DNA from 3 places in the Sodalis sp. RH24 genome. Region 1 is predicted to be linked to each of the others. Evidence: predicted binding sites of a transcription regulator. Region 1 holds the regulator's gene; each other region holds the start of a gene.

Region 1 (7,944 bases):
GAAAAAAGGCTATAAAAAAGGTTACGGCCGGCACCGGATGATAAAAGATCAGGCGGCGGTAGAACTGGTGGCCAACGATCAGCCGATAAAGATGAGCGAGAGCCATAAGAAACGCTACCAGACCGCCAAGCTTACCGCCATGAATAAACTCCTCTCCCAAATGGGCAAGCCTTACCGTTGGGGCGGCATGTCGCCTAATACCGGCTTTGACTGCAGCGGCCTGATTTATTATGCCTACAAGGATGTGGTACGCATCCATATGCCGCGCACCGCCAACGAAATGTACCACCTGCGCGACGCAGCGCCGGTTAAGAAAGACGAGTTGGAAAGCGGCGACCTGGTCTTTTTCCATATTTCCAATCGCGGCGCGGCGGATCACGTCGGCGTCTATCTTGGCAATGGTCGCTTTATCCAGTCGCCCCGCACCGGCAGCGATATCCGTATCAGCTATCTGAGTGAGGATTATTGGCAGGATCATTACGTGGGCGCCCGCCGGGTGGTCACGCCGAAAAATATCCGCTGAAGGCGCGCCGGAAAAAAAAGAGGAGCCAAGGCTCCTCTTTTTTATATCTGAACCGAGAGGGTGTCAGTTCATGACGGCGGTAAAGCTGAAGACAATAATCACCAGCAGCGAGAACACCGTGGTCAGTAACGACATTTTTAAATCGCTGTCCATTCTATCTCCTTAACGTAAACCAGGGCGCCGGCCTTATCCACCGGCCCGCAGAGCAGTTATCGTCAGTTTGCCATAACAGCGATGAAAAAGCTTGCTCCCAACCTGTAGCCGCCACATTTAACACTTTCACTTTGGCGCGGGATGAACGAAAATTAACGGTTAATTCCACAGCGTCGGAAAGTGCTTGCGCCTTCGACAGACATTATTCCAGCCAGGGCGTACGGGAGTATCAAAGGCATGGCAACCATTAAAGATGTGGCAAAACGCGCTAATGTATCGACAACCACCGTTTCGCATGTGATCAATAAAACCCGTTTTGTTGCGCAAGACACTCAAATTGCCGTGCTGGACGCCATTAAACAACTGCATTATTCACCCAGCGCCGTGGCGCGCAGCCTGAAGGTCAATCGCACCAAGTCCATCGGCCTGCTCGCCAGCACCAGCGAGGCGCCCTATTTCGCCGAAATTATCGAGGCGATTGAGCACCATTGCTTTGCTCGCGGTTATACCCTGATATTGTGCAATTCGCACAATGATCTCGAAAAACAGCGCGCCTATCTGGCGATGCTGGCGCAAAAGCGCGTCGACGGCCTGCTGGTGATGTGCGCCGAGTATCCCGAAACGCTGCTGGATATGCTTGAGGAATATCAGCATATCCCCATGGTGGTCATGGATTGGGGTGAGGCCCGCCGTGATTTTACCGACACCATTATCGATAACGCCTTTGCCGGCGGTTATATGGCGACGCAATATTTGCTTAAACGCGGCCATCGCGCCATCGGCGCCATTCCCGGACAGCTGGCGCGCAACACCGGCGGCGGCCGCCACCGCGGCTATCTGCATGCCATGGCGGAGGCCGGCATCCCGTTAAACGACCGCTGGATTGTGCAAGGCAATTTCGAGCCTGAATCCGGCTACCTGGCGATGAAACAAATCCTGGCGCAAACGCCGCGTCCCACCGCGGTCTTCTGCGGCGGCGACATTATGGCCATGGGCGCACTGTGCGCCATTAATGAAATGGGCCTGAGCGTACCCGAGGATATTTCTATCATCGGCTACGACAACGTGCGCAATTCGTGCTTTTTCAGCCCGGCGCTGACCACCATCCATCAGCCTAAAGAGGATTTGGGCGAGGCGGCGCTTACCATGCTGCTCGATAGGATTACCAGCAAACGCGAGAACGCCAAAACCATCGAAGTCCATCCGTCGCTGATTGAACGCCGTTCGGTCGCAGACGGTCCCTTCCCCGCTTAAGGCCACGCGCCAGGCCCGGGCAACGGGCTGGCGCCTCCAGGGTCTGTTGCTATGTAAAGCGCCGTCCGCCTCGGACACAAGATTTTTCATATAATGATCTCTGTGCAAAGAGTTATTGTTTCAGCGAGAAATCATTAAGTTATAATGGGAAATACATTAGCGCGTTAGCTATTGTCTAAATTAAAATGCAGGCTTATACTCAATATCGTTAACAATTATAACGAGTTGTCTAATAAATTTGTATAAAAGTATGTCGTGTTTTCCAACATGACATCACCCTTTTATAAAGCGCCCGGCTAAGTCGCAGTCTAAGGTTTACTTTATATTCCTCTGTTGATGGTGATACTTCAGACACCACGGATAACCGTGGATTCTTATAAAGCCCGCAGGCATGGTGAGTGCTTTTCCTGACGGGGCACTGCAGAAGAAAGGTGATGGAGAAGCTATGAGTTCCTCGTGCGTTGAAGACCTGAGCTTTCATGATAATGATTGGTACCGTATCGTCCATGAATTGCTCTCTGAAGCCGGTATTGAACTCAATGGTTCAAGACCATTTGATATCCGAATCAAGAATCCGGGATTTTTTAAGCGCGTATTGCAGGATGGATCTTTGGGATTGGGCGAGAGTTACATGGATGGCTGGTGGGAGTGTGAGCGGCTGGACATTTTTTTCCAGCGTGTTCTCAGGGCGGGTCTGGAGAATAAACTTCCGCATCATTTAAAAGATACCTTACGCATTGCCGCCGCCCGGCTGATGAACCTCCAGTCGCGAAAGCGGGCCTGGATCGTGGGCAAAGAACATTACGATTTGGGTAACGATCTGTTTGAAAAGATGCTCGATCCCTATATGCAATATTCCTGCGGCTACTGGAAACAGGCGACCACCCTCGAGGAAGCCCAGCAGGATAAGCTGAAGATGATTTGCGAAAAACTGCAGCTGCGACCCGGCCTGACGCTGCTGGACGTGGGCTGCGGCTGGGGCGGGCTTGCCGCCTACGCGGCCAGGAATTATGGCGTATCGGTACAGGGCGTCACTATCTCTGCCGAGCAGCAAAAGCTGGCGCAAACGCGCTGCGAGGGACTGGATGTCACCATTTTGCTGCAGGACTATCGCGATCTGGATATGCAATTTGACCGTATTGTTTCAGTCGGCATGTTCGAACACGTAGGCCCCAAGAATTACGCCACCTATTTCGACGTTATCGATCGCAACCTGAAACGCGACGGTCTGTTCCTGCTGCACACCATCGGCTCGAATATCACCGATATGAATGTCGACCCGTGGATAAATAAGTATATTTTTCCTAACGGCTGCCTGCCGTCGGTACAGCAGATTGCCCATGCCAGCGAAAAGCATTTTGTTATGGAAGACTGGCATAACTTCGGCTCTGATTACGACAAAACGCTCATGGCCTGGTATGAACGTTTTGTCGCCGCCTGGCCGGCGCTGTCCAACAAATACTCCGACCGTTTTTACCGTATGTTCAGTTATTACCTGAATGCCTGCGCGGGGGCATTCCGCGCGCGCAATATCCATTTATGGCAGGTATTATTCAGCCCGGAAGGCGTGGATGGCGGTATTCGCGTACCCCGTTAATACCATGGCACGCCAGGCCCTTTAACACCGCACTCAAGACAGGCGTGGTAAAGGGAGAGCGCGCCGATGGGGGCGATGCGGCCATCTCCTGGCCGCCAGAGTGGCCCATGGCACGCCAGGCCCTTTAACACCGCACTCAAGACAGGCGTGTTAAAGGGAGAGCGCGCCGATGGGGTCGAAGCGGCCATCTCCTGGCCGCCAGAGTGCCCCATGGCACGCTAGGCCCGCCAACACCGCACTCAAGACAAGCGTGTTAAAGGGTATTTAACGTCGCGGCAATCGCCGCTTCCCGCTGCGCCAGCACACGCTCCACCGTATCCACCACCGCCTGGGTCTGGGGATCGATTTCAATATTGATCCGCTGCCCCAGCCTTTTTTTACCCAACGTGGTGCGCATCAGGGTTTCCGGTATTAAATGCACGCAAAATTTATCGGCCGCCACCTCGCCGATAGTCAGGCTGATGCCGTCGATGCCGATATATCCTTTATACAGGACATATTTCATCAGCGCTTTGTCCGGCATTCTGAACCAAATCTGCCGATTATTTTCCGACGTCACGATTTTCACAATCTCGGCAGTGCACATGATATGCCCGGACATCACATGTCCGCCGATCTCGGCGTTAAAGGTGGCGGCGCGTTCTACGTTCACCTCATCCCCCACCTGCAGATCGCCCAGATTGGTCACCCGCAGCGTCTCTTTCATCAAATCAAACGCCACCACGTCGCCGTTAATGCCGCTCACCGTCAGGCAACAGCCGTTGTGCGCCACGGAGGCGCCCTCCTCCAGACCGGACAACATCGCCGCCGGCAGGGAAACGAAATGCGTGCGAAAATTCGCTTTTTCTTCAATTGCCACAATGGGCGCGGTGCCCTGAACAATACCCGTAAACATAACCTTGGCCTCTGTAAACCACCGCTGGAATCAGTCAGGCTAGTGTGCACGATTTCCCCAGGAAATCCAAATCCGCCGCCGCACGGATTTGTGTCGTCCCGCACTGGTATAACCGGACAAATGCTTTACACTATGCCGCAGATTTTTAACCTTTATGTTAACTTTCGCCTGCTTATTCCATACACATAAAACCATAGGTGCCTACGTGCAGAAGTACTTCCTGGAAGCGCGTACATTAATGTCCCTGGCCATACCGGTTATTTTCGCGCAAATAGCCCAAACGTCGATGGGCGTGGTCGATACCATCATGTCCGGCTCCGTCAGCGCGACGGATATGGCGGCGGTTGCCGTCGGCACGTCCATCTGGCTGCCCACCATCCTGTTCGGCCACGGTCTGATCCTGGCCCTCACGCCGGTTATCGCGCAGTTGAACGGGTCCGGGCGGCGCGAACGTATCGCCCATCAGGTACGCCAGGGATTCTGGCTGGCGGCGGCCGCGGCGATTTTGGTTATGGCGGTGCTGTATAACTGCCGCCTGGTCATCGAGAGAATGCGCCATGTCGATCCCGTGCTGGCGCAAAAAGCTGTCGCCTACCTGCATTACCTGCTGTGGGGCGCGCCCGGCTATTTGTTTTTCCAGGTGCTGCGTTGCCAATGCGACGGTCTGTCCAAAACCAAGCCCGGTATGGCGATCGGTTTTCTCGGCCTGCTTGCCAACGTGCCCATCAATTACATTTTCATCTACGGCAAATTCGGCATCCCGGCCATGGGCGGCGTGGGGTGCGGCATCGCCACCGCGTCCGTCTACTGGCTCATGTATGTGGTGATGTGGCTTTATATGCGCCGGGCCGGCAGCTTTCAGGATCTTCATCTGCCGGGCGGGTTTTCCCGGCCCGACTGGACGGCGTTGCGTCGGCTGGCAGGCCTGGGTCTACCCGTCGCCCTGTCGCTGTTCTTTGAAGTGACCCTGTTCGCCGTGGTTGCCCTGCTGGTGACGCCGCTTGGCATCGTCGCGGTGGCGGGACATCAAATAGCCTTGAACTTCAGCTCCCTGATGTTCGTGCTGCCGCTGTCGATGGGCGTCGCCGCCACGATCCGCGTCGGATTCCGCCTGGGGCAAAACGATGTGGAACAAGCGCGGGTCGCCGCCTGGACCAGCCTGGGCATGGGCGTTATGCTGGCCTGCGTGACCGCGGTATGCACTTTCCTGTACCGGGTGGAAATCGCCCGGCTGTATAACGATACGCCGGCGGTGGTGGCGATGGCCTCCCATCTGATGGCGCTGGCGGCCATCTACCAGATCTCCGATTCGATCCAGGTGATTGGCAACGGCGTGCTGCGCGGATACAAAGACACCCGTTCGATTTTTTTCATTACGTTTACCGCCTACTGGTTGCTGGGCCTGCCGTGCGGATATGTGCTGGCGCTGACGGATTATGTCGTGCCGGCCATGGGGCCGAGCGGTTTCTGGACAGGCTTTATCATCGGCCTGACGTCGGCGGCACTGCTGATGACGCTGCGTATGCTTTGGCTGCAGCGCCAGCCCTCACGGCTGATTCTCAATCGGGCGGCGCGCTGACGGCGCCCTGGCGGTTAAAAAACCGGCACGCTGTGTATTAGATGGGCAGTTGTCGGTCGCGGGCGGTAAAAAACGCTTTTTCCTCTTGCATGCGGTGATATTGCCCGTTAATATTCGTCCCGCTGTCAGGCAGATGGCGATGTGTAAAATGCGTTCTTAGCTCAGCTGGTTAGAGCACCACCTTGACATGGTGGGGGTCGATGGTTCGAGTCCATTAGAACGCACCACTTCTTGTGCGTCCGTAGCTCAGCTGGTTAGAGCACCACCTTGACATGGTGGGGGTCGGTGGTTCGAGTCCACTCGGACGCACCATATTATTTTTCTCCCTGGTCTGTACCCCGCTGGTGAACGCAGTTACCTGCATTTTCTTCTTTTTTTCTCTCCGTTACGTCAACCTAAAAGCGGCCGGCAAAACAAACATCCGAGATCCCGTGGTGTTAATCCCTCATGGCGTTATTGTTATCTGTTGCTGGTATTTACGTCCATTGTTGCGCACCGGTTACCGATTTTATTGTGCATCTGCGCAACACTTGATACTAAAAATTTGCATATTTACCACAAATGCACTCTTTTTCACGGCTTACGCATTATTTGTGCTGTTTTTATCTTGTTTCCGCCGGCCCAATAACTATAATACAAAACGTTATTTCAATTGAATGGCTTAAGCCCCGTTGATTTGCCAAATACTAATTAAAACAGACTTATCCACTACCGCTTGCCGGCACGTTCGGCCAGATAATTTAGCTATATTTTCATCATTTTCTCACTTTTGTCTCCTATCCTTGAACATGGGGAACAGGCTCGCAAGGCTGCACAATTTTTCGTCGTCGATATTCACCGGCGATATATCAGATTTATCATCCAACACAACTTGCAGATATCATTGTTATGAAAAAGACAAAAATCGTTTGTACCATCGGTCCAAAAACTGAATCGAAAGAAATGCTGTCAAAGCTGCTGAACGCGGGCATGAACGTCATGCGCCTTAATTTCTCCCACGGCGACTTTGAAGAACACGGCAACCGCATTACCAACCTGCGCGCCATCCTGCAGGAAACCGGCAAGAAAGCCGCCATCCTGCTCGATACCAAAGGGCCGGAAATCCGTACCATGAAACTGGAAAACGGCAACGATGTTTCCCTTACCGCCGGCCAGACCTTTACGTTCACCACCGACCAGACGGTAGTCGGCACCAAAGAACGCGTCGCGGTCACCTACCCGGGCTTTGCCAAGGACCTGTCGGTCGGCAATACCGTGCTGGTGGATGACGGCCTGCTGGGCATGGAAGTTATCGACGTTACCGATACCACCGTGGTCTGCAAGGTGTTAAACAACGGCGACCTGGGCGAAAACAAAGGCGTTAACCTGCCGGGCGTTTCCATCGCCCTGCCGGCGCTGGCGGAGAAAGACAAAGGCGATTTAATCTTCGGCTGCGAACAGGGCGTGGACTTCATCGCCGCCTCGTTCATCCGTAAACGCTCCGATGTCCTGGAAATTCGTGAACACCTGAAACAGCATGGCGGCGAACATATCCAGATCATCTCCAAGATTGAAAATCAGGAAGGCCTGAACAATTTTGACGAGATTCTGGAAGCCTCCGACGGCATCATGGTTGCCCGTGGCGACCTGGGTGTGGAAATACCGGTGGAAGAAGTGATCTTTGCCCAGAAGATGATGATCGAAAAATGTAACCGCGCACGTAAAGTGGTCATTACCGCCACCCAAATGCTCGATTCCATGATCAAGAATCCCCGCCCGACCCGCGCTGAAGCCGGCGACGTGGCCAACGCCATCATCGACGGCACCGATGCCGTAATGCTGTCCGGTGAAAGCGCCAAGGGGAAATATCCGTTGGAAGCCGTGACCATCATGGCCACCATCTGCGATCGTACCGACCGCGTCATGCCCAGCCGCATCGACAGCATTAACGACAGCCGCAAACT
Region 2 (7,944 bases), 340 kb from region 1:
GCGGGAAAACCACGCCCGATTCAACCCCATTGGCACGCTCTCCCTTTAACACGTCTGCCTTGAGTCCGGCGTTGGCGGGCCTGGCATGCCATGGGGCCTCGGTCGGGCGGGAAAACCACGCCCGATTCGACCCCATTGGCACGCTCTCCCTTGAACACGTCTGCCTTGAGTCCGGCGTTGGCGGGCCTGGCATGCCATGGGGCCTCGGTCGGGCGGGAAAACCACGCCCGATTCGACCCCATTGGCACGCTCTCCCTTGAACACGTCTGCCTTGAGTCCGGCGTTGGCGGGCCTAGCATGCCATGGGGCCTCGGTCGGGCGGGAAAACCACGCCCGATTCGACCCCATCGGCACGCTCTCCCTTGAACACGTCTGCCTTGAGTCCGGCGTTGGCGGGCCTACATGCTATGGGGTGCTCGGTCGGGCGAAAAGACCATGCCCGATTCGACCTCATTGGCACGTTTTTCCTTGAACACGTCTGCTTTACGTTCCGCGTTAGCGGGCCAGCAGGGTGTGGGTGATGCGATCAATCGCACTGGACCTTGATGGCCAGGCCGCCGCGCGAGGTTTCGCGGTATTTGGCGTTCATGTCCTTGCCGGTTTCGTACATGGTTTCAATCACCTTATCCAGCGACACCCGCGGCGCGCTGGTGCGCCGCAGCGCCATGCGCGAGGCGTTGATGGCCTTGACCGAAGCGATGGCGTTGCGTTCGATGCAGGGGACCTGTACCTGGCCGGCCACCGGATCGCAGGTCAGCCCCAGATTATGTTCCATGCCGATTTCCGCCGCCACGCAGACCTGCTCGGGACTGCCGCCCATCAATTCCGTCAGTCCCGCCGCCGCCATGGAGCAGGCGACGCCCACTTCACCCTGGCAGCCGACCTCGGCGCCGGAAATGGAGGCGTTCAGCTTATAAAGAATGCCGATGGCGCCGCAGGCCAGGAAATAACGCAGGTAGACCTCGGGCGTGACCGGATCGATAAAATGATCGTAATAAGCCAGCACCGCCGGCACGATGCCGCAGGCGCCGTTGGTCGGCGCGGTGACCACCCTTCCGCCGGCGGCGTTTTCTTCATTGACCGCCAGCGCGAACATATTCACCCAGTCAATCGCCACCATCGGATCGCTGGAGAGCTTATCCGTGGAGACCAGCATGCGCCTGAGCGCCGATGCGCGCCTGGGCACCCGCAGCGGGCCGGGCAATACGCCTTCGGTATTCAGCCCGCGATCGATGCAGGCGCGCATGGTCTGCCAAATATCGGCGAAGTAATTGCCGATATCGGCGCGGCTATGCAGCGCCAGTTCATTAAGCATCACCAGCCCCGACAGCGACAGACCGGTCTGTTTGCACTGGTCGAGCAGCTGCTGGGCGCTGGCGAAAGGGTGGGGCACGGCGATCTGGTCGATAACCGGCTGGCCGAAATGGGCCTCATCAACGATAAAACCGCCGCCGACGGAATAATACGTCTGGCTGTAGATGACCTGTTCGCCGGCGAAGGCGTGAATGCGCATGGCGTTTTCATGCAATGACAGGTAGGAACCGTGGAATACCATGCCGCCTTCGCGGGGAAAATCCACTTCGTGCGGCCCGCCGGCCAGCATCAGGCGCTGGCGTTGCTCAACGTCGCGGATAAAGGCCGGCGCGGCGTCGATATCCACCGTATCGGGACGGTTGCCCGCCAAGCCCAGGATAATGGCGATGTCGGTATGGTGTCCCTTGCCCGTCAGCGATAACGAGCCGTAAACATCCACGGCGATGCGCGTGACATCATTGAGCAGCCGTTTATCGACGAGATCGTCCACGAACTGTTTACCGGCTTTCATTGGACCCACGGTATGGGAACTGGACGGGCCGATGCCGATTTTAAACATATCGAAAACGCTTATCACGTTGACTCTCCTCAGAACTGATAAAATACGCATACCCGTGGGTAATGCAGTTAATTGTAATGACTCATGCCGGGTTAGGCTTGCGCTTTCGCATGATAAAAACTAATCCAAAAAAGCGCTTCCTTTGCGTTTGACGACCGATACGAAGCGGTCCTCTACCCCGGGGCGGCCTGGCGTCATGCTGGTTATGGCTAATCTGAAAGCAAGCCGTTGCCCGTGGATCATCTCCTTTCACGTGCGTGCCGGAGACGGTTTTTTGTCGTCAGAAATAATGAGATATACAACCTATATAAATGACTATGTTTAATTATTAATATGGAGTTATATTTCGCAAATATGGCAAAGATAGGAGATTGTAACGGTTTTCATCGCGTTGGGAAGTCTTTTATTGCCGGGACGCGATGACCATCATGGCGCGGGTTGGTAGGGATAGCGGCGGCCCAACCGGCGGCCGGGAACGAAGGGACGTGCGTTAAAGATGGATGTGTTGGCCCAGCCGATACAAAATCTGCGCGGTCATGCCCCAGACCATATGGCTTTGATACCAGGAAAAATAAACCTGCAGGTTTTTGGCGCGGCGCTGTATTTGCAGGGGAGTATAGCTGGCCAGGGATAACGCCTGGTGCAGGGGCATTTCAAACATGTCCGCCACCTCGTCGCGGCTGGCCCGGAAACGGGTGCCGGCCGCCAGCAGGCCGACGATGGGCGTGACCTGGAAACCGCTGCTGCTGTCCACCGGGGGCAGTTGCCCCAGGACCCTGACCGACGAGGCCGGGATGGCCACTTCTTCATGGGCCTCGCGCAGCGCGGTGGCGATTAAGGACGCGTCTTCCTTATCCGCCGCCCCGCCGGGGAAGGCTACCTGGCCGGCATGCTTGCGCAGTGTCGCCGATCGGCGCGTCAACAGCACCGTCGGCTGGTGATGGCAGATGATGGGTATCAATACCGCCGCCCGGCGCTGGTTGCGCGCCGGCTCGCTGGGCTGCGGCAACTGCAGTTGGAAACGGGTGATGAAATCCGTAAGCGTCAGGGTGTGGTCAGTGCTGTTCATGGGCGATTAAGCTCCAGCAGCAGCGGCAGTATCTTGGCGACCTTGTCCAGGGTTTCCTGGTATTCCGCTTCCTCGCAACTGTCGGCGACGATGCCGCCGCCCGCCCAGCAATAGATGCGCCCTTGTTCCGTGAGCAGCGTGCGGATGGCGATATTGGTGTCCAGGGTGGCGCAGCGGCTCAGGTAGCCGATGCTGCCGCACCAGGCATTACGGCGCTGCGGTTCGAGCTGGTCGATTAACGTCATGGCCTTGATTTTGGGGGCGCCGGTGATGGACCCGCCGGGAAAACAGGCGCGCACCAGATCGCACGGCGTGCGATGGGGGGGCAGCCGCGCGGTAATGGTGCTGACCATATGATGGACTGCCGGAAAGGCCTCGATTTTAAACAGCTCCGGCACCCGGACGCTGCCGGGGACGGCGACCCGTCCGATATCGTTGCGCAGCAAATCCACGATCATCAGGTTTTCCGCCCGGTCTTTTGGCGATGCCGCCAGTTTTTGCCCTTGCAGCCGATCTTGCTCCGCATCCGCCAGGCGCGGCAGCGTGCCCTTGATGGGCCGCGTTTGGATCTGTCCCGCGTTTACCCGCAGGAACCGCTCCGGCGACAGGCTCAGCACCGCCTGGCCGGGCAGGCGCAAAAAAGCGGAAAACGGCGCGGCGTTATGCTCCAGCAGATGACGGAACGCCTGCCATTCATCGCCCGCGAACGCCGCGCTGAAGCGTTGTGCCAGACAGACCTGGTAACAATCACCCGCCAAAAGATGTTCCTGGATGCGGCGGAATTTTTCGCCATACTCGCCCCGGGTCATATTGGCCTGCCAGCCGCTGTTTAAACGAAAGGGCCGGTCGGGTTCGGGTGCCGGCGGCGCCAGCAAATCCCGCTTCAGCGCCTCCGGATCGCGGTAGCTCACCAGGGTCAGGCGGCCAAGGCGATGGTCGGCAATCACCGCCCAGTCATACAGGCCGACGGCCATATCCGGCAGCGTTAAATCCTGTTGGGCATGGGCAGGCAGAGTTTCAATGCGCCGGCCGAGATCGTAGCCGAACAGGCCCAGCGCGCCGCCCAGGAAAGGGAGATCGTCCCGGGCTTCCGGACGCATCCCCATACTGTCCACCTGTTGTTGCACCAGCATAAACGGGTCGCCGCCGCTCATATGCGATTGACCGTCGCGGGAAATCACCGTAACGGCGCCGCGGGTGGTCAGCGTCGCCACCGGGTCGGCGACCATGATATCGAAGCGGCTGTCCGGATGGTCGGCATGGCCCGAGTGCAGCAGCATCGACCAGGGCCGGGCGGCGCGGGGGGCGAACAGGGCGGTAATGGCGTCGCGGTGATAGGGTAAGGCAGTCAGCTGTGGCAACATATCGACACTATGATCCAGGTAATCCAGTCCAGTCTGCCGGCAATAAGCGCCTGGCAGGTGCGAACAGCATGATATCGGCTTCATGGCTGAACATAAAGCGCATTGATTGGCATCGCGGGCGGCGGCGTGAGATAATAACGCATCGACCCGCCCTCTGGAGAACACGCATGCTGACCGATATGCCAGCGTTAAATCACGAACAGCAGCAGCAGGCCGTTGAGCGCATCCAGGCCCTGATGGCCGACGGCATGAGCAGCGGCGAGGCCATCCGGCTGGTATCCAATGAAATCCGCGCCACCCATACAGGTGAACGGGTATCAATTCGCTGGGATGACGACGAAGACGACGATCGTTCCTATGCCGAGCGCAACGCCGATGAACGCGACGCCCGCAACGCCGCCCTGGAACAGGACGACGACGACGAGGACGGGGCGCTGTAAACGTCCCCGCCGGCCGCACGGGTACCGGCGCGCCGGTCAGATCGCCGCGATGACCTTGATTTCCACTTTGTAGCGCGGGTTCATCAGCCGCGCCTCGACGGTACAGCGCACCGGCGCGCTCCCCGGCACCACCCAGGCGTTCCAGGCGGCGTTCATGGCGGCGAAATCATCGCCGTCGGCCAGGAACACGGTCACATCCAGCAGCCGCGTTTTATTGGAACCCACCCGCTTTAGCAGCCGGTCGATAATCGCCAGCGCCTCGGCGGTTTGCGCGGTGGCGTCGCCATCCAGGTTTTCCGGCACGCTGGTGTAATATACCGTCTGGTTGTGGACAACCGCTTCGGACATGCGCGCGCCGGGATCGATTCGTTCAATGGTCATACTGTTCGCCTTAAAGCCATCATGTAAACCGCCAGCATAACATAGTGTCGTTTTAAGCAAAGAAGGTGGTGGACAACCGCCGGCCTTGGCATAATCCGACAGCAACCGAATGACAGAGAGACAGCGTGACAGATGATTTTGCGCCCCAGGGCGCGTTGGCCAAGGCCATCACCGGATTTAAACCGCGCGAGTCGCAACGCCTGATGGCCGAGGCGATAGCGCAGGCCATCGACACAAAACAGCCGCTGGTGGTGGAGGCCGGCACCGGGACCGGCAAGACGTATGCGTATTTGGTGCCGGCGCTGCGTTCAAAACGCAAGGTTATCATCTCCACCGGCTCCAAGGCGCTGCAGGATCAGCTGTATGCCCGCGACCTGCCCAAAGTGGCGGCGGCGCTGGCGTACCAGGGTCAGGTCGCCCTGCTGAAGGGACGCTCCAACTATTTGTGCCTTGAGCGCATGGAGCAGCAGCTCGCCGGCGGGGTCGGCATGGCGCCGGAAACCCTGGCGGAGCTGGCGGGCGTACGCAACTGGTCGTCGCAGACGGTGGATGGCGACGTGGCCAACTGCGGCGGCATCGCCGAAGACAGCCCGGTATGGCCGCTGGTCACCAGCACCAACGACAACTGCCTGGGCGGCGATTGCCCGCTCTACAAAGAGTGTTTTGTGGTCAAGGCGCGCCGTAAAGCCATGGAGGCCGACGTGATCGTTGTAAACCATCACCTGTTCCTGGCGGATATGGTGGTTAAGGAAGGCGGTTTCGGCGAGCTTATCCCCACCGGCGAGGTGATGATTTTCGACGAAGCGCACCAGATGCCGGATATCGCCAGCCAGTATTTCGGCCAGCAGCTCACCAGCCGTCAACTCATGGATCTGGCGCGCGACATGACGCTTGCCTACCGCACCGACGTGCGCGATATGGCCCAATTGCAAAAGAGCGCCGATCAGCTTACCTTCCGCACCCAGGATTTCCGGCTGGCGCTGGGCGAACCGGGTTTTCGCGGCAACCTGCGCGACGTGCTGACCCAGCCTTCGCTGCAGCGCGCGCTGCTGTTGCTTGATGACGCACTGGAATTATGCCACGACGTGGCGAAGCTGGCGCTGGGACGGTCGGCGCTGCTTGATGCCGCTTTTGAACGCGCCAGCCTGTACCGCGCGCGGCTCAAGCGTCTGAAGAATACCCAGGAACCGGGTTTCAGCTATTGGTATGAATGCAATGCCCGGCACTTTGTGTTGGCGTTGACGCCGTTATCGGTTTCGACCCGCTTTCGTGAGGTGATGAGCGAAAAAGAGGGCACCTGGATCTTTACCTCCGCCACCCTGTCGGTCAACGATCGCCTGGAGCATTTTACCCGGCGGATCGGCCTGGAAGACGCAAAAACCTTGCTGCTGCCCAGCCCGTTTGATTACGCGACCCAGGCGCTGCTGTGCGTGCCGCGCTTCCTGCCGGAGCCGAACCAGCGCGGGGCGGCGGTGCAGCTGGCGCGGATGCTGGCGCCGGTGATTATCGCCAATCGGGGGCGTTGCTTTTTCCTGTGCACCTCTCACCAGATGATGCGGGATCTGGCGGCGGAGTTTCGCGCCACGCTGACCCTGCCGGTGCTATTGCAGGGCGAGACCGGCAAACGCCAGCTGCTGCAGCAGTTTGTTACCGCCGGCAACGCGCTGCTGGTGGCGACCAACAGTTTTTGGGAAGGGGTGGACGTGCGCGGCGATACGCTGTCTTGCGTGATTATCGACAAGTTGCCCTTTACCGCCCCGGATGACCCGTTGCTTAAGGCGCGCACCGAGGATTGCCAGCTGCGCGGCGGCGATCCCTTTGCCGAGGTGCAGATCCCCGAGGCGGTCATCGCCCTAAAGCAGGGGGTGGGCAGGCTTATCCGCGACAGCGACGACCGGGGCGTGCTGATCATCTGCGATCAGCGGCTGGTGACCCGGCCCTATGGCCAGATTTTCCTCAACAGCCTGCCGCCGGCGCCGCGCACCCGCTCGCTGCAGCGCGCCATCGACTTTTTGCAACACCGCTGACCGGTGGCGTATATTGCCCCTCGCCCCCGCAGGCATCCCGTATCCCTTTGCCCCAGCGGGTATGCTACAATACCCGCCCGGTCCGGCACCACTCTTTTACACCCGCCTGAGGTTTGGCATGTCTACGCGAATTTTAGCTCTCGATACCGCAACTGAAGCCTGTTCCGCGGCGCTTTGGATCAACGGTGAAATCAGCGAACGTTTTGAAATTTCCCCCCGCGAGCACACCCGGCGCATTCTGCCGATGGTCGACAGCCTGCTGGCCGAGGCCGGCATCGAGCTGGCGCAGCTTGATGCCCTGGCTTATGGGCGCGGCCCCGGCAGCTTTACCGGCGTGCGCATCGGCATCGGCATCGCCCAGGGCCTGGCGCTTGGCGCCGGGCTGCCGATGATCGGCGTGTCGACCCTGGCGGCGCTGGCGCAGGGCGCCTGGCGCCGGTGCGGCATCAGCCGCGTGCTGTGCGCCATCGATGCCCGCATGGGCGAGGTCTACTGGGCGCAGTACCAGCGCGGCGACAGCGGCGCATGGTTGGGCGAAGCGGGCGAAAAAGTGGTTAAACCCGATCAGCTGGCGCCGCAAGCCGCCGAACTGGCCGGCCAGTGGGCAACGGCCGGCACCGGCTGGCAAACCTATCCCGGACTTATCGCTCCGCCGGCCGTGCAGCTCGTGGACGGCCAGACCCTGCTGCCGTCGGCCGTGGATATGTTGCCGCTGGCGGTGCTACGCTTAAGCCAGGGCGAGGCCTTGGCGGTGGAATTGCAGGCGCCGACCTATCTGCGCAATGAAGTG
Region 3 (7,944 bases), 730 kb from region 1:
GGCGAACTGGCGGTCATCGCCGCCGAGCTCAAATTATTAATGGAGCAGGCCAGCCAGCGTAACGAGGTGGAGGCGCCGATATTCGGCTACGTCTGGCTGAGCCTGAAGCTGACGCAACAGCTGGAGCAGTTGGCGCGGCTGCTGTGTCAGGCGTTGCGTAAGCCATTGCCGCAACAGGAAGAATGAATTATGGCCCGGCGGTAAAAACGGGTAACATAGTGAAATGCCATTGCACCGGATAGCTGCTACTCTGTAAGGTAATGACTATGCGTTTGCGCACCGTTTTCAACCTATGACTTCAGCAAGGAAATTGACATGGATCACATCAAGCCTTCATTCCAGGATGTCCTGGAGTTTGTGCGAATGTTTCGCCGTAAAAACAAGTTGCAGCGTGAAATAGCCGATAACGAGAAAAAAATCCGCGATAACCAGAAGCGTGTCCTGCTGCTGGACAATCTGAGCGACTATCTCAAACCGGGCATGACCATCGAGGAAGTGCAGGCCATCATCGCCAGCATGCGCACCGACTATGAGGATCGCGTGGATGATTACATCATCAAAAACGCCGAGCTGTCGAAAGAGCGTCGCGAACTGTCCAAAAAATTAAAAGCCATCGGCGAAGTCAAGGCTATGGCCGCAGGCGCCCCTGAGGCGGGTAAACACATCTGATCGTTCTGATGCCGGTCCGCCCGTGGCAACCTGAATCGCCGCCGGCGGACCGGCTTTTTTTACCGCCGGCAATAAAAAATTGAAACAACGTATTCATTCAATAAAAAATAATAATCCTCGTTCAATAAATAAAATTCCTAAGAATAAAAAATATAATGATAACATACGCTCAATTTTATGATTGTCGCTGAGGAAATGCGCCGCTTCACCATTGCAAGGTTCCCCTAGCCTGAATAATATTGTAGATTAACGGGATAATAGTATAACAGATTAAACATAATCATATATACAATGGTTATGGTGTGTATGATTGACCTTGTTTTATTATAAAGGCCGTATGCTTAATGATAGTTACTTAATGATGGTTACTTAATGATAGTTAATTATGATCCATTAACAGTGGCGAGCTATTTACCAGCAAAGGATGGAAGAAGCATCTCCCGCAATCAGAGCCTGTTTCTGACGGAAAGGGAGCCGACAACGGCATACGCAAAACGCAGGTAAGTTATTTCATGACTATCAGGAAATATCAAATCGGTATTATTATTCGCCCGATTTTATTATTATTTACAATAATAATATTATTTCAATCCATGGAGAATGCCAGGAAATCAGCACCGCTGATCCAACCCGTTTTACCTGTTTATTACCAAGGGCCATGGTCTCCGGCGGCGCAGACGGCAAATCCGTTTTGCCCGGTCCCGGATTGCGCCACGAGCGGTTTAGCCGTGCAATGTCCCTGTGCGTATCATCAGCACGCTTTTGGCGCCGGCAATATCAGGGCGGTAAACAAGGATAAACTGTGCCAACGTCAGGAGCCGGGCGATCGCAGCGTTTACCGCTTTATCAAGAGCGATATAAAACAACGGGTAAAGCGGGCAATCAGGCGCTTGCTGCGCCTGGGCCAAAAATAAACGCCGCGCCCAAAGCCGCGTTGCAAGGCAAGCGCACGGGGCGCGCCCGCCATCGCCAGGTTTTAGGCCGGCGTGTGGCAGGGCGCGCGCCGTCAATGGTGCACCACCGCCAGCCGCTGGATATTCTTTTTGATCGCCGCCGCCGAATCATCAAACTGACGCTGCTCCACTTCATTTAAATCCAGCTCGATAATCTGCGCCACGCCGCGCTGCGCCAATACCGCCGGTACGCCGATCGCCAGGCCCTGCTTGCCATATTCGCCGTCAAGCACGCAGGAAACCGTCAGGGCGCGATGGCTGCTGGTGAATACGTTGCGGCAAATTTCGGTAATGGTGCCGGCGACGCCATATTCGGTGCAGCCCTTTTGGGCATAGATTTCAAAACCCAACTGACGCGTCCGCTCGCCGAGCGCCGGGAAATCCAGCTCATGACCGGTTTTCAACCGGCTGTATTCATTAAGCGGCATGCCGTATACCGAGCAGTGCGACCACACCGGGAATTGCGTATCGCCATGCTCGCCAAGGATAAAGGCGTCCACGCTTTGCGCGGCGATATCCAGTTGTTCCGCCAGGATGCGCCGTAAACGCGTGGTGTCCAGCCAAACGCCGGTGCCCAGCACCTGATGCCGCGGCAAGCCGGACAGCTTCCACACCTGATAGGTAATGATATCGCACGGGTTGGTGGCGATGAGGAAAATTCCCTTGAAGCCGTTGCGCATCATCTCCGGCACGATGTTGCCGACGATGCGCGCGGTGCCGTCCAGCTCGTCCAGCCGCGTTTGCCCCGGTTTCAGGCCGCCGCCGGACACGGTAATCACCGCGATATCGACATCCGCGCAGTCGGTTGCCGGCCGGGTGCTGATAACGATACGGCTGGGCATATATGCCGCCGCATCCGCCAGATCCTTGCGATGACCCTCAACCAGCTGTTGGTTTAAATCCACCAGGATGATCTCCTCGCAAAACTGCTGGTTGAGCAGGGCATATGCAGCGGAAGAGCCGACATTGCCCGCGCCGATAATCATCACCTTACGTGGTTTCATGCATTTTACCTCGAGAAAAAGGGTTACGTGACCCGGCACACGGCCTCGATGCCGCCGCAGTTTAACAATTTTAAATGAATTATGGCCTGATTAACAAAATGGTATTCTTATACGCGACCTTGTTTTCCTCACCCAGACCTACCGAGCGACGTTATGGCTAAATTTGAATACGGCACCAAAGAGCTGTCCTGGCTGGCAAAAAGGGATAAACGCATGGCGCAGGCCATCGAGCGCATCGGGATGATTGAGCGGCCCCTGATGCCGGACCTGTTCGCGGCCCTGGTCAGGAATATTGTCGACCAGCAGATTTCCACCAAGGCCGGCCTGACGGTAAACGCCCGCCTGGCGCTGCTGGCGGGCGCCATTACCCCCGCCGCCATGGAAAGCCTGACCGCGGAGCAAATCCAGTCCTGCGGCATGACCATGAAAAAAGCGCTCTATATCAAGGGCGCCGCCACCGCCGCCATGAGCGGCGAGCTGGATCTGGCGGCGCTGCCGTCCCGCCCGGACCCGGAAGTGATCGCCACCCTGTCGCGCCTGCCGGGCATCGGGGTCTGGACGGCGGAAATGCTGATGATTTTTGCGCTCGGCAGGCCCGATATCCTGAGCTGGGGCGATCTGGCCATTCGTCGCGGCATGATGAATCTGTACCGCCATAAGGAACTGCCCCGCGAGCGCTTCGAACGCTATCGCCGCCGCTATTCGCCTTACGGCACCACCGCCTCGCTGTATCTGTGGGCCTGTTCGGCGCCGGGGTTCAGCATACATGCTCCGATTGTCCCTGGCGATGCGCGCAGCGCCGAACCGGCAACGGCGGCGAAATAATGCCCAGGCGGGCCGAATCACGGCAAAAAAATACCCCGCGGGCGGGCGCCGGCGGGGTAGAGGGAAGACGATAATTAGGCGCTGAGCCAGCCCAGCTTAATCACAAACAGAATTGACAGCACGATCAGCGCCGCGTTCAGGTCGCGGGTGCGTCCGGCCAGCAGTTTTACCACCGTCCAGGTGATAAAGCCGAAGGCGATGCCGTTGGCGATAGAGTAGGTCAGCGGCATGGTCAGCGCGGTGACGGTGACGGGCGCCGCGACGGTGATGTCCTTCCAGTCGATTTCCGCCAGGCCCGAGGTCATCAGCACCGCGATAAACAGCAGGGCGGGCGCGGTGGCGAACGCCGGCACGCTGGAGGCCAGCGGCGCGAAGAACAGGCTGAGCAGAAACAGGATGCCCACCACGATAGCGGTCAGGCCGGTACGGCCGCCGGCGCTGACGCCCGCTGCCGACTCGATATAACTGGTGGTGGTGGAGGTGCCGAGCAGCGAACCGAACAGCGCGGCGGCGCTGTCGGCGATGAGCGCTTTGCCCATGCGCGGGATATTGCCCGCCTCGTCGGTCAGGCCGGCGCGTTTGGTTACGCCTATCAGGGTGCCGGAGTTATCGAACACGTCCACGAAGAGGAACGCGAACACCACGCTTACCAGGGAAATATTCAGCGCGCCGCGAATATCAAGCTGCAAAAAGGTCGGCGCAATGGACGGCGGCATGGAGATCACGCCGAAAAATTGGCTGTAACCCATGGCGATGGACAGGAACGTCACCGCCAGGATGCCGATCAGTACCGCGCCGGGCACCCGGCGGGCTTCCAGCACTACAATCAGCACAAACCCCAACATGGCGAACAGCGGACCCGCTTTGCCTAAATCGCCCAGGCCCACCAGGGTGGCCGGATTGGCGACCACGATGCCGGCGCCTTCAAGGGCGATAATGGCCAGGAATAACCCAATCCCGGCGGCAATGCCCGAGCGCAGCGGCAACGGAATGCTGGTGATGATCCACTCGCGGATCTTGAAAATCGACAGCGCGAAGAAAATCAGCGCCGATAAAAACACCGCTCCCAGCGCAATCTGCCAGGTATAACCCATATGTAAAACCACGGTATAGGTAAAGAACGCATTTAGCCCCATGCCCGGCGCCAGCGCGATCGGGTAGTTGGCGATAAAGCCCATCAGCGCCGAACCGATGGCGGCGGCCAGACAGGTGGCGACAAACACCGAGCCTTTATCCATACCGGTGGCGCTCAGGATCGACGGGTTAACAAACAGAATATATGCCATTGCCAAAAAGGTGGTCAGCCCGGCCAGAATTTCGGTTCGTACGTTGGTACGATGGGCCTTTAATTGAAATAGTTTTTCTAACATGGGAGTTTTCTCATTGAAGTTGTCTGCACAGCCAAAGCAATCGCTATGCCACTATTGCAACCGCATGCCAAAGGCGGCAATGGGTGAAGCAGGCGCATTATATAGGTAATTCTAAATTTGCCGCAGCAAAAACGTAATCGGTTGCGCGGACGGCAGCACCATAAGCGTGCCGTCGCCTCACCATTAAGGTGCGTGGGCGCCTTTATGGTGCGCGGCGCGGCCGCTCCGGTGTGGCGCCAGGGTCGCGGCCACCCTCGGCAGACTTGCGTGACATCACATTTCCACACGTCTTTTTGACCTCTCTCACGCTTCACGCATCAGAAATCAACCCTTTCTTGAACATTTTTTTCACATTATCTATACATAGCGGTGTAATTTATTTCTTTCTTATGAAATAAATTACAGCGATTCCCGGGCTCGTGGTTCCGTTGTTGTTTCGCCGTCGCGGCTGAGCCAGGCCAACCCATCGTTTTCCGGGGAAATACCATGATAAAACACCTGCTTGCGTTGACCCTTTTTCTTGCCGCCCTGGTCGGCGGCGCCCAGGCTGCGGCTGACGACGGCCCCCAGTTTCGCTGCAAGCCGGGCGAAACCTATTATATGAATGTGATGGTCACCGGCGTGGAGTATTGGTTTCCGGTGTATGAGATGTTCAAACAGGCGGCGCACCAGCTGGGCTGTAAAACGGTGTATGGCGGCACGCCGGCGTATGACGTCAACCAGCAGTTGGCCAGCTTTGAACAGGTACTGGCGCAAAAACCGGCCGGCATTTTTTTGCATCCGATGAACCCCGATCCCTTTATCGAGCCGATTAACCGGGCGGCGGAGGCCGGCATCCCGGTGGTGACCTTTGCCGCCGATTCGCCCAACAGCAAACGCGTCGCGTATATTACCTCCGATAACTTTCGCGAAGGCCGCGCCGCCGCCGACCTGATGGGCAAAGCCATTAACGGCAAAGGGGAGTACGCGGTGCTGGAAAATCCCGGCCAGGACAATCACGACCGGCGGGTCAGCGCCTTTATCGACGAAATGAAAACCCATTACCCGGATATCAAACTGGTGGGCCGCGCGGCGACCAATCAGGATCCATCGAAAGCCTACAACGCCGTACTGTCTATCCTGCAGGCGCATCCCAACCTGTCGGTGCTGTTTATGCCGGAAGCCAGTTCCGCCATCGGCGCCGCCCAGGCGGTGGTGGAAAACGGCGGTAAGGTTAAGGTGATAACGGTGGACGTGAACGCCAAGGTGCTGGATATGATCAAGGCGGGCCAGGTGTTCGCCGCCATCGATCCCAACCAGGGGGTGCAGGGCTATATGGGATTTATGACGCTGTTCCTGGCGGCGCATCCTGACCTGATCGATCCGATGAATGATGCCAAACGCACCGGCGCCAACCCCTTTTCCTTCCCCTTGCTGGATAACGGCTATGCCGTGGTCACCAAAGATAACGCCGATGATTTCCGCTGGGACGGCTATTTGAAACGCCGGGGCACCAAAGGAATTAATGAGTAGGGTACCCGCCACGCCGGCGCGTGGCGCGCCGGTTGTCTGCGACGCGTTCACGCGCGGGAAGTTCGCCATGTCATTACATTTAACCTTGAGGGAGAGGCCATGTCAGCACCCCTAGCTTTACGGCTCAGCGGCATCAGCAAATCCTTTGGCCCCATCAAGGCATTGGATAACGTCGAGTTTGCCCTGGCGGCCGGGGAAATCCACGCCCTGGCGGGAGAAAACGGCGCGGGAAAATCCACCCTGATGAATATCATCGACGGCATCATCAAACCCGATGCCGGACGCATCTGGGTGAATGAGCGGCCGGTTGCGATCCACTCTCCCGCCGACGCCCAGCGGCTGGGCATCGGTCTGGTTCACCAGGAAATCGCCCTGTGCCCTGATATTTCCATTTATGAAAATATTTATATGGCCCATATCAACGGGTCGGGAAAGTCCTGGATCAACCATGGCGCATTGCGCCGCCAGGCCCAGGCGGTGATGGACAGGCTGGCGCCGATCCCGGTAACCGCCCGTGTCGGCAGCCTGCCCTTATCGCAGCAGCAGCTGGTGGAAATCGCCAAGGCGCTGACGCTTGACTGCCGCATTCTGATTCTGGACGAACCGACCGCGGCGCTGACCGAGCCCGAGGCGCAGCGGCTGTTCGCCATCGTTCGCCAACTGCGCACGCAGGGCATGGCGGTGATTTACATCAGCCACCGCATGGCCGAAATCTTCTCGCTGTGCCAGCGGGTCACCATTATGCGCGACGGCCGGACTGTGGGCTGTGAAAACCTCGACGCGCTGACGCCGGACCAGGTGATTACCCGGCTGGTGGGGCGCGAACTGACCCGCCTGTACCCGCCCAAGCGCGCGGACTGCCGGCATCTGGCGCCGGTGCTGGCGGTCGAGGGGCTCTCCGACGATCGGCGGTTCTTCGATATTTCCTTCCAGCTGCGGCCAGGGGAAATCCTGGGCATCGGCGGCCTGATGGGGTCCGGGCGCACCGAAATCGCCCAGGCTATTTGCGCCATCGATGCCCTCAAGCGCGGCACGGTGTCGGTAAACGGCGGGGCGGTTCGGCTGCGCCATTATGCCGATGCCGTGCGCCTGGGCATGGCTTATCTGTCGGAAGACCGCAAGGCGGCGGGATTGTTTGTCGATATGCCTATCGATTGGAATATTTCATCGCTGGATATCGCCGCCGTCTGCGGCCGCTATGGCCTGCTCAGCCGGGACGCCGAACGGCGGCAGGCGGAGAGGCTGGGGCGGGAGGTGTGGCTGAAAAAAGGCCGGCCCGGCGATCCGGTGTCTTCGCTTTCAGGCGGTAACCAGCAAAAGGTGGCGCTGGCCAAAGTGCTGTCGGTCAAGCCCGCCATTTTGTTTCTCGATGAACCGACGCGCGGGGTGGATATCAGCGCCAAGGCGGAAATTTACCAGATTTTGCATCTGCTGGCGGAAAGCGGGGTGGCGCTGGTGGTGATTTCATCCGAACTGCCGGAATTAATCGGGCTGTGCGATCGGGTGCTGGTGGTGCATGAGGGCCGTATCGGCGGCGAGGTCGCGGGCAATATGCTGACGGAAGAGAATATCATGCGTCTCGCCGCCGGCGCGGCGGCTTAACGACAGGGT

What was found. The regulator PurR, encoded in region 1, represses purine synthesis genes. The targets are predictions, from matches to a motif close to CANGCAAACGTTTGCNTG.
Region 2: ACL2XG_RS04835 (L-serine ammonia-lyase) is a predicted target of PurR. The motif match lies at 2,091-2,108, and genes of this name have one in related genera.
Region 3: ACL2XG_RS00070 (NCS2 family permease) is a predicted target of PurR. The motif match lies at 4,952-4,969, and genes of this name have one in related genera.

Annotation. Positions count from the first base shown of each region.
Region 1 covers NZ_CP178729.1:737,995-745,938, reverse strand. Annotated here, with positions in the region: gene ACL2XG_RS03345 (NlpC/P60 family protein) at 1-523, shown strand, start outside; gene ACL2XG_RS03340 (YnhF family membrane protein) at 587-676, opposite strand; gene purR (HTH-type transcriptional repressor PurR) at 914-1,930, shown strand; gene cfa (cyclopropane fatty acyl phospholipid synthase) at 2,376-3,527, shown strand; gene ACL2XG_RS03325 (riboflavin synthase subunit alpha) at 3,781-4,422, opposite strand; gene ACL2XG_RS03320 (MATE family efflux transporter) at 4,628-6,001, shown strand; tRNA gene ACL2XG_RS03315 (tRNA-Val) at 6,152-6,228, shown strand; tRNA gene ACL2XG_RS03310 (tRNA-Val) at 6,237-6,313, shown strand; gene pykF (pyruvate kinase PykF) at 6,890-7,944, shown strand, end outside.
Region 2 covers NZ_CP178729.1:1,075,359-1,083,302, reverse strand. Annotated here, with positions in the region: gene ACL2XG_RS04835 (L-serine ammonia-lyase) at 527-1,891, opposite strand; gene ACL2XG_RS04830 (CoA pyrophosphatase) at 2,364-2,942, opposite strand; gene pabB (aminodeoxychorismate synthase component 1) at 2,939-4,306, opposite strand; partial or broken gene ACL2XG_RS04820 (YoaH family protein) at 4,474-4,656, shown strand; gene ACL2XG_RS04815 (RidA family protein) at 4,783-5,127, opposite strand; gene ACL2XG_RS04810 (ATP-dependent DNA helicase) at 5,253-7,154, shown strand; gene tsaB (tRNA (adenosine(37)-N6)-threonylcarbamoyltransferase complex dimerization subunit type 1 TsaB) at 7,273-7,944, shown strand, end outside.
Region 3 covers NZ_CP178729.1:11,083-19,026, forward strand. Annotated here, with positions in the region: gene ACL2XG_RS00045 (FUSC family protein) at 1-186, shown strand, start outside; gene ACL2XG_RS00050 (DUF496 family protein) at 316-669, shown strand; gene ACL2XG_RS00055 (hypothetical protein) at 1,392-1,577, opposite strand; gene ACL2XG_RS00060 (L-lactate dehydrogenase) at 1,676-2,626, opposite strand; partial or broken gene ACL2XG_RS00065 (DNA-3-methyladenine glycosylase family protein) at 2,780-3,373, shown strand; gene ACL2XG_RS00070 (NCS2 family permease) at 3,526-4,821, opposite strand; gene ACL2XG_RS00075 (substrate-binding domain-containing protein) at 5,308-6,333, shown strand; gene ACL2XG_RS00080 (sugar ABC transporter ATP-binding protein) at 6,433-7,935, shown strand.